DNA from 3 places in the Desulfitobacterium sp. PCE1 genome. Region 3 is predicted to be linked to each of the others. Evidence: riboswitches for the same ligand, from Rfam matches in the RefSeq annotation. Region 3 holds a riboswitch; each other region holds the start of a gene.
What was found. Region 3 has a riboswitch for molybdenum cofactor ahead of DESPCE1_RS0106675 (P-loop NTPase). Riboswitches for the same ligand answer to the same signal wherever they lie in the genome.
Positions count from the first base shown of each region.

Region 1: linked by a shared signal. The riboswitch ahead of mobB (molybdopterin-guanine dinucleotide biosynthesis protein B) and the one ahead of DESPCE1_RS0106675 (P-loop NTPase) in region 3 are both predicted to bind molybdenum cofactor.
Region 2: linked by a shared signal. The riboswitch ahead of DESPCE1_RS0117695 (DUF2325 domain-containing protein) and the one ahead of DESPCE1_RS0106675 (P-loop NTPase) in region 3 are both predicted to bind molybdenum cofactor.

Region 1 is NZ_KB913023.1:1,536,265-1,539,539, forward strand. Features, by position in the region: gene DESPCE1_RS0107625 ((Fe-S)-binding protein) at 1-664, opposite strand, end outside; molybdenum cofactor riboswitch at 982-1,113, shown strand; gene mobB (molybdopterin-guanine dinucleotide biosynthesis protein B) at 1,180-1,704, shown strand; gene DESPCE1_RS21210 (iron ABC transporter permease) at 1,712-2,311, shown strand; gene DESPCE1_RS0107645 (molybdopterin-dependent oxidoreductase) at 2,612-3,275, shown strand, end outside.
Region 2 is NZ_KB913023.1:3,538,483-3,541,757, reverse strand. Features, by position in the region: gene DESPCE1_RS0117710 (DUF364 domain-containing protein) at 1-330, shown strand, start outside; gene DESPCE1_RS0117705 (class I SAM-dependent methyltransferase) at 347-1,045, shown strand; gene DESPCE1_RS0117700 (nucleoside-triphosphatase) at 1,051-1,569, shown strand; molybdenum cofactor riboswitch at 1,680-1,811, shown strand; gene DESPCE1_RS0117695 (DUF2325 domain-containing protein) at 1,807-2,112, shown strand; gene glyQ (glycine--tRNA ligase subunit alpha) at 2,487-3,275, shown strand, end outside.
Region 3 is NZ_KB913023.1:1,348,781-1,352,055, reverse strand. Features, by position in the region: gene DESPCE1_RS23660 (nitrogenase component 1) at 1-709, opposite strand, end outside; gene DESPCE1_RS23655 (hypothetical protein) at 622-1,038, opposite strand; gene DESPCE1_RS23650 (hypothetical protein) at 992-1,246, opposite strand; gene DESPCE1_RS0106675 (P-loop NTPase) at 1,239-1,997, opposite strand; molybdenum cofactor riboswitch at 2,206-2,338, opposite strand; gene DESPCE1_RS0106670 (double-CXXCG motif protein) at 2,499-3,194, opposite strand.

The DNA.
Region 1 (3,275 bases), 190 kb from region 3:
GCAGTGCTTCATAGACAGTAATAATCTCTACGTCTTTAAAGCTATCCTCATTACTAAATTGGTAAAAGCAGTTGGGACAGGCAATAACCAGGCGTTTGACCCCAAGCTGGCGCACTTTTTCTCTTAATTCAGCCTTGATCTTATCCCCTCGCTCGGGAAGCCCAATGTGATACATAGGGATACCACAGCAATTGTCAAATAATAAAGGGTTTTCATAAAGCTCAGTTAGAGTCTCGTAGACCTGCCGGGTCAGCTTTGGTGAATAAGTAAACATAGTACACCCTGGTAAGAATGCTGTATCTGCTGGATGGGAGCAGTTAAGATCCGAATAATCAATATTATAAAATTCCTTAAACAGGCTCATTACGGTTACGGCACGGTCAGGAAATAAATACTGATACTCATGTAAATCAATCTCTCCATTTTTTACTGCTTTAATTCTTCGTTGCTCGAACATCCGAAAGGGGCTTAAGCCTAATGAGCATACTGCCTCACACCTTCCACACAGGGCACAACCATAGGCCTCATGGGACTCAGGTCCTCTTGAAGCTATAGTTGCGGGAGATTCATTAAGCTCTGTTAAGATACGGCAACTATCCGAACATTCGCCACAACTCAGGCATTCTTCTGCAATCTTTTTTGCCCAATTCTTTGCTTGACTCATAGCATCACCTTCTTAAAATATCATTGTATTAATATCATGCAAGAATCATTCCATGATAGGCGGATAAGGGATAATGGGGATTTGCAAGGTGTTGAAGGGGGAAGAAAGGGTTTTCGAGGGCATAATAATTCTCATTTTGAAACTCTAGGTGGGAAATTTATTTTTTCGGTTTTGAGAAAGTCTCATATTGAGAATATATATCGGTTTTTTGGGGCTGGCTACTTAGAAAATAGCCTACTTAAGGGTTTTGCCGGGTTGGCATAGTTCTTGCGTTATAAATAGTTAGACATTTACAAATGGATTAAACCTTGCTTAATAAATGAATAATGCTCCGAGCCTTATAGCCTACGGTTGAAACTATGGCTTTAAGGCCTGGGTTAATCACCCACAGGGTTGCTATAGAAATGTAACATCCCCCCGATAGGAAAGGAGGCAATGAAGACGATAAAACACTTCTTCTGAATCTCCATTCCGAGGAAGTGTTTTTGTGATTCTAAAGTTAGGAGGCAGAAAGAATGTTGAATGCAAACACACCGGTGATTTCTTTTGTCGCACCATCGGGAACAGGAAAGACCACCCTTTTGGAGAGGGTGGTTGTGAAATTGAAACAAAGCGGGCTTAAGATCGCTACCATTAAACATGATGCCCATCGTTTTGATATAGACATACCGGGCAAAGATTCCTGGAAGATGGCCCAGGCTGGGGCAGATATTGTTATGATCGCCTCAGCAGAAAAAATTGCCATCATTCAAAAGATTGATGAAGAAAAGGAACTGGATGATTTAATAAGCCGTATCGATAAGGTGGACCTCATCCTTACTGAAGGGTTTAGAATCAGTGGCAAACCCAAAATTGAGGTTCACCGCAGCGAACGTAGCAGTGAACTTCGCTCAGAACCCCATGAGCTGCTGGCTATTGCCAGTGACATAACTTGGCAGATCGGAGTTCCTTGTTATCACATCGATGATGTAGATGGTGTCGTAGAAACCATAATGTCATATAGAGAGACTTATGACCAAACTATGCAAAGGAGGCCTTAACTTAATCGTGGAATCAAAGATTTCAAACATCTATCAAAGCAATCGCTCAACGAGATTGCGTCTCTTTTTGTTAATGGGGATTATCCTATTCCTAGCAGTCACCGCCTTATCAGTAGGTAGATATCCAATTCATCCTGGAGATGTTTGGACCACGCTGGCCAGCCGCTTATTTGGTTTTGAAGCCGCAGTATCATTTACTGTTCAGACCGTCATCTTCGATATACGCATTCCCCGCATTTTTGCCGCGATCCTGATTGGTTTTGCTTTATCAGTATCCGGGGCAGCCTTTCAAGGGATTTTTAGAAACCCTCTGGTCTCTCCGGACATCTTGGGGGTGTCTGCAGGCGCCGGGTTTGGAGCGACCTTGGCCATTCTGTACTCCTGGGGTAGTCTCGGGATAACTCTATCAGCCTTTTGCTTTGGTTTACTGGCTGTGGGACTTACGTATTATATCGGCACTAAAATCAAGGATTCCGGTGAGATAACCCTGATCCTCGTTCTCGGAGGAATGCTGGTAGGGACAGTTTTTACTTCCTTGGTTTCACTCATTAAATGCGTGGCCGATCCTTACGAAAAGCTGCCCGCCATCACCTACTGGCTGACATAACTTCTCCCAAGTCAGGAATCGAGAAAAAAGCTTGAAGCTTTTTTTTTGCCTTTTTTAAGAAAAACGCTGGGAAAAGCCTTTATTTTTGATCTTGCGCCTGCGGAGTATTATGGCATATTTTTTGCAATTAGTAATAGTGTCCCAGTTACCTCATTCACCTCAAATATCCAATATCTTTGCAAATAAACAATCAAGGAGGGATTTTATGGCCTAGCAAATATGGAAAAAAGATATGAATCACAAGACAAGCCCTGACCATTAACCTCCCCATCGCGGGAAGATAAGTAAAGGAGGATTATCATGTCTGTAGATTTTGTTCCGAACAAATATATTGATGAAAAGGGTGTTCAATGGACGTATTCGCGATGTTTCTTCTGCCATATGAACTGTGGCATCATGATTGGCGTCGACACTAAGGCTGATAGAATAGTTGAGATAAAAGGGAATCCGAAAGAAGGAACCGTACTCTGTGACAGAATGGGTAAGCACGGTGAAAAAGCCATTCAGATGCATTATCATCCCAAACGGATCAATTATGTCTTGAAACGTGCCGGCAAACGCGGCGAAGACAAATGGGTGCAAATCCCGTACCAACAAGCCATGGATGAAATCGCCGAGAAACTCCAAACCCTGATAGACAAGCACGGTCCTGAAACTCTCGTCTCTTCCGAAGGAACCTACCGTTCCGACCATCTCTGGGCCAGAAGCCGCTTCACGAATATTTTAGGCAATCCCGGCAACGTAGTCGATCCCGGGACCATCTGCTGGTGCTGGAACTATACCATCAACATGGCCATGACCGGCTGGCCTATTGAGGCCATCTCACCTGTCGGTATCGATACCGCTGACACCTTTGTTATTTGGGGCCTCAGCGCTTCCGAAAAATACGGTCCGCAGTCACCCATGTGGCGCAGCTATCTTGCCGCCCTCAACCGGGAAGGCAAGAAACCGAAGCTTATTACCA
Region 2 (3,275 bases), 2.2 Mb from region 3:
GATCTTTCTATTTTGGAGTGGAGTCCGGAGGAAGGGGATTATCCCATGCCGGCAAGTGAATTTATTCTTCCGGAGTGTGACTATGTCTATATTACTTGTGCTTCTGTAGTGGATAAGACGTTGCCGAGGCTTCTTGAATTGTCAAAAAACGCAAAACGAACCACTTTGGTAGGGCCGGGGACCCCTCTGGCACCGAAACTCTTTGAGTATGGGCTTCAAGAACTTTCGGGATTTATGATTAAAGATAATACCCGGGCTTTTAGAATCGTAGCCGGGGCTGAAAAAGTGAAGATATATACTACGGGACAGAAGGTGACGATAAAAAAATAAGCAGGGAGGGGCATGGATGAATTTCGAATGGAATGAAAATACAGTGAGATGGTATGAAGATGCTGAAAGGCATACCGGCTTTTTCAAGAATATCGCTGAGTTGGTGGGGCCTAAATTGGCAGAGTACTCTACTTTATGTGATATTGGCTGTGGAATAGGGATGGTCGATTTAGAACTAAGCAGATATATTGACCACATTACCTGCATAGACATTCATCCTTATGCTATTGAGACCCTTAAGAAAAGCATTCAGACAAGAAATCTTACCAACATTACCCCTTTAACGATGGATTGCAACTCCATTGAGGAGTGCTGGGATGTTATTTTCATCAGCTTCTTTGGCAGCCGTGAGCTGGAACAATTTTTGTCACACTGCAAAAAGCTCATTGCGGTGGTGGGTAGAAAGAGTCAAGCTGAGCTCTATCCCGAAAAGTATCGGAGATTCCAGAAAAACACGGCTAAAGAGGTTGAGGAAGAATTAATCCGCAAAGGAATACCCTATTCTCTCACCGAAACCGTCTTTGAGTTTGGCCAGCCCTTTCGGTCTGAAGAAGAGGCCCGGAATTTTGTTAGGACCCAATCCCATAATATCAGTCCTCATGATTTGGAGAATTTTATAACAGAGCGCCTTGTTGCAATAGGAAAAGGAGAATTTTCCCTCTATCTTCCGCGCCAAAAGCCCATAGGGGTATTTGAAATTGAAGGGAAACTATAAAGGCTATGCACATCTTTTTGACCGGTGAGATTCAAGTGGGTAAAAGTACGATCATTGATAAAACACTGAGGATTTGCAATGTAGCATACGACGGTTTCAGAACCTACTTTGGCCCCGACAGAGGTTCTCCGAACCAGCGGCTTTATATGACTTCTGCTTCGGGAGAGCAGGTTTATCAGGAAGAGAATGTTATAGTCCGTTTTCGGGAAGAGGGTCTTCCACAAGTCCTTACGGAGCGGTTCGATGGTTATGGTGCTGAGCTTATTCGTTTAGCCAGAATCAAAGCTCAACTCATTGTGATGGATGAATGCGGCAGTCTGGAACGCAATGCTTTTGCCTTTCAAGAGGAAATTTTGGAGGCCATAGTAGGTTCTGTTCCTATACTTGGTGTGATAAAGCAGGCTAGCAACGGTTGGACAGATCAGATAAGGTATCATCAAAACGTAAAGCTGATTTCTGTGAACGAGGAAAACCGAGATGCCTTGCCGGAATACATAGCTTCACATTTGCTTCGGTACTTTTAATTCAATCTATCTCTTCAATAATTTGAAGCCTATTGAGACGTGACTAAAATCAATATATAATAAATCATAATATGGAGTAGTTTGTTCTAGTTAGTTTTGATCGAGAAGAAGTTTATAATTGTCTCCGAGCCGAAGCGACCTAAAGAGTAATCCATGGTTGGTCGGCCAGGGCGATACGCCCTCGGGTATACCCAGAAATGGATATGCCTTCACGTTTGAAAAGGAGGTGGATTCCCAATGAAGATAGCGATTATAGGCGGATATAATTTCGAGAGACATAGCAAATCCATAGGCAAGTTAAATAACATAGAATTGCGCTTCCATGATGGTGTGCCGAGAAGGAACAACAAAAAACTGTTGGAAAACATCATAAAAGGCGCAGATTGTGTGATTATCGTGCAAATGGTTTGCTCCCATCTCAGCATGTGGGATGCAAAAGATGTAGCTAGAAAGTGTAATAAGAAAGTATATTACTCCCAAGCTAAGGGGCTTGCCTCAGTTTTGAGTTTGATTGAAAAAGAAAATGAGATCAATACAGCATAGATTGACAAAACGATTAAGCCGTACTATAATTATTTCCAAATTAAATTTTTTCGTGCGATGATGAGAGGAAGATCCGTGTATCCCTTAAGCGAGTTTGGAAGAGGTGGAAGCCAAACGGGTAAGCGAATCAGGGCACTTGGAGTGCGTGTTAAAGAAGGAGGATCTCTTGGCTTTCCATGAGATCAAACAGGGTGGAACCGCGGGAAGAATACTCTCGTCCCTGTAGCAGAAGTGCTACGGGGGCGAGAGTTTTTTGACATATTAGCTGCCATGTCTCTTTTATGGGGCAGCTTGTCCTTCATCTGCAACCCTCGGGCGCTTCCAATGCGGCTTCAGTTTAATAAATCCAAAAAAATTAAAACAGGAGGTTAATCATGAAATTTCAGGACATGATTCTTTCCCTGAACCAATTTTGGGGGGAGCAAGGATGCATCATTGCCCAGCCTTATGATATGGAAAAAGGTGCCGGAACCTTTAATCCCAACACTTTTTTGCGTGCCTTAGGGCCTGAACCCTGGAAAGTGGCTTATATCGAGCCTTCCCGTCGTCCTACAGATGGACGCTATGGAGAAAATCCCAACCGTTTACAGCATTATTTTCAATACCAAGTCATTATTAAACCTTCACCGGATAATATTCAAGAGCTCTATCTGCAAAGTCTGGAACGCTTGGGAATTAACCCCAAGGAGCATGATATTCGCTTTGTCGAAGATAACTGGGAATCCCCTACTCTTGGGGCTTGGGGGTTAGGTTGGGAAGTCTGGCTGGATGGCATGGAAGTCACTCAGTTCACCTACTTTCAACAATGCGGGGGGATTGACTGCAAACCGGTTTGCGCTGAGATTACCTATGGTCTTGAGCGTTTAGCTATGACTATTCAAAACAAAGAGAGTGTTTATGATATTGAGTATGTGGGAGATATCACCTATGGAGATATCTATCTTCAAAATGAAATCGATTATTCCCATTACAATTTTGAGGCAGCCGATGTGGAAGCCCTTCAAACTTGGTTTGATATGTATGAGAAGGAAGCCGTTCAGATCGTAGAGAAAGGGCTGGTTCTTCCTGCTTACGATTATGTCCTCAAATGCTCCCACACTTTCAACCTCCTGGATGCTCGCGGGGCCATCAGTGTGACGGAGCGGACGGGCTATATTGCCAGG
Region 3 (3,275 bases):
GACGCTCGCTCCCCTCATCTCTGTTCTCCTTCAGGTCTCCCCAATCCGCTGCCCTGGCGACAGCTTCTCCCATAAGCTTCATCAGCTTGCGAATACCGTGAAACCCATAAAAGGACTCATCATTAAACACATCCACAAAATACCTGGCCTTCAGCAAAAAGGCTCCATCATAACCGATAGCCATGTACTCCTGGTCCAAACCATAGCCGGATACGGCTTTGATGCCCTCACGGTTTATGATGGTGACCTGGGGGCAATGGTCGGCCAACCATTTCCGTTCTTCATAATCATCCCTGGGAGAATGGGGTGCGAAGACTGCCCTCACCTGAAAGCCATAGCCCAGAAGGGCTTTAGCCAGAGCAAAGGGCCGCATGGAAGCGGACGAATCCACAACAACCGGGATATCTCCCACCCTTTCCCTGATTACCACGATAGCTAATTGAGTCTGCAAGATCTCCTGGCGAAAATCTGGGCAAGGCTTGCCCAATAAGCCGGCCAGATTGTAATAATGCCGAAGGACTTCATCCAGCTCATAGGAAGGGGGATTGAAATAATAAGGAATGTCCAGCTTTTCCGCCATGCTTTGAGCAGCAACCAAGCCCATGGGCACTAGTACCAGGTTCAGCCGACTGGCCTCCATCTTTTGATATTCCTCAAACGTCCGACAAGCAAAAAGCTCCCGTACTGTCTTAATCCCCCAGTCCGCCAAAAGGTCAAAGAGCTCGCTCTCCTGATCAAGAGAAACATAATTGCCGATTTTAGATTAATACCTTCGTCCTTTTCCTCGGTGTATTCCAGCAGCTCATACATCTGATTATGCTTGCGCATGCCCTGGGATATTTTTTCATCGGCCGCCACGGGATTGATATGGCAGACTGTGAAATGAAGTCCGGGAAAACGGCTTTTGAGCTCTCGCAAAAGTGCTTTTTCATCGGTACCCAGGAAATCATCGATACAATTAAAGTAAAGCACAAAGGCCTTAGGCGCCGGCTCAAGTACCTCCAGAAGCTCTTCCACCGCAGCCGATATTCTCAACATATTGTCCGGAAACCGCATCCTCTTCCCCGATATATAAAAAGGAGAGAAACTCTTTTTCCCCGTTTTGCAGGGCACGTATAGCGTTGCGGCGGCCGCAGGCCGTGGGGCATATATGGAGACTATGGCTCTCCGGAATGCGCAGAATAGTCTTAGGTCTGCTCCGGTTGGGAATATAATAGAGAAGATTATTTTGCACCCCCTTACTCATGACCGCATACCTCAATAAAACGCCGGGCCAAAGTGTGGTAACTTTGAGCGATCTCCGTTTCGGGAAATAACTCCATGACTGTCTTGCCCTGCTCTTCCCCTCTCTGTATCTCAGCCGCCCGGGGGATAACGGAAATGAGCTCACCCTGGGTTTCCGCCGCCAGCTGCTGCACCAGCTCCATCTCCTTGTCCACATTGCGCCGGTTCAGAATCAGCCCCCCGTAACGGGCATAATCCCGGTTGCGGAAATTGGCCAAAGCCGCGGCGATATTGGACGCTGCGTACATGGACATCCTCTCTCCCGAGGTAATTATAAAAACCTCATCCGTATATTCTCCCCGTAAAGGCATGGCGAACCCGCCGCAGACCACATCCCCCAGCACATCGTAAAGCACAATATCCGGTTGGTAGACTTCATATGCCTTCATTTCCGCCAAGGTATCAAAGGCGGTGATAATTCCCCGTCCGGCACAGCCGATACCCGGCATGGGACCGCCGGCTTCCACACAAAGAACTCCGTTATATCCCTCTTGCACAAAGTCGCACACCTGCAGGTCATCCCGTTTGCTGCGCACCAGCTCCAATACGGTTTGAATAGGCCTCCCTCCGGTCAACATTCTTGTGGAATCCGCCTTGGGATCGCAGCCGATCTGCATCACTTTATAACCCATCTCACTCAAGGCAACCGCCAAATTGGATGTGGTAGTGGATTTGCCAATCCCTCCTTTGCCGTAAATAGCTGCTCTGATCATTTTTTATGCACTCCTTATCCGGTGGAATTTCTCCCGCACATTCCTGCCGTTATTTTGGTTCAAATTTGACAGCAGTCAAATCAGTTGGCGACTACGCTGCCTGATCTGTTCGCCATAGTTTTCTCCTATAAAGAAAAAAAGCGGCTTGCCTTTCTAAAAGCAAACCGCCCGATAGCGAAAACAACAAAAGCCAGAGCCGACTCTGTCAAATTTGTCCTTTCTGCTTCCTTTTCATAAGTGAAGGCCAGCTGGTTTCCTAACTGACCCCGTGAGCGGTTTGCTCAGGCTCTTCCGTCATGAGAGATTCTTTTAGACGAATGAGCTCGGAAACTATTCAGTTTTGTCTTTATGCTAATAATCGGACAATCCGAAATTTTAATTCCCGATGTTTCTTCCCACAAACATAAATAACATAAATCAACAGAAAAATAAACATCCTGATTTTATTTTACATTATATCTAGTTATGTTAGGTTATCTTCCGCCCAGTTATGCAGCAGCCTCAAAGCACTACAATCTCAGTAAACATCAATCCTGTCAGCTCGTGTCTTTGATAGGCTTCAACAAATCTTTCAGAGCAATAGATATTAACACCGTAGCCCTTGGCCCTGAACAGATCTATTCCATTGAGAGACTCCCCCCTCAAAAAAAGGCTATCTCTCGATTCAATCCGCTCCTTGCTCTCGGCAAGGTATGTTTCATAGCCGCATTCCGAGCAACTATCGAGCAGAATAATGTTTGATTTTCTATAAAGTTCGGCGCACACATCAACATGAAGTTTGTAATAGGCAGGCGGGACTGTGGGTATTTTATTGACCCGGGTACCATGGCGCCGGAGCTCCTTGAGTTGCATATCAGTTAAATCATTGAAGGATAGCACAGGGGCTTTCTCTAGTCTATAGCCCGTAATCTTTTCTCTTTCCAGAACGTCTTTAGCTTTCTCTGAAATATGATTAATATAAAACCAGAGAAAATCAGGATAATTATCATTAGACAAAACAATAGGGGTATCTGTTCCAAAGTCATGCATTACGCTTTTTTTCCATTCTCTCTGGCATTTGGAGCAAAGAATCCATTTTCTTGGCCATTCGGTTACACTTAACCCATAGGCGTATTTTTTCTTGTTTCCTTCATCAATTTCTAAACAATAATATCGCATCTCATCACCTTCAATATATACTTTATGGACATCAACCATTTCTGGTGCTCCCTATAAGTTAAGCTTCTTAAATAATAAAAAAGAGCCGATGAATTCGGCTCCGGCAAACATCATGTAAAA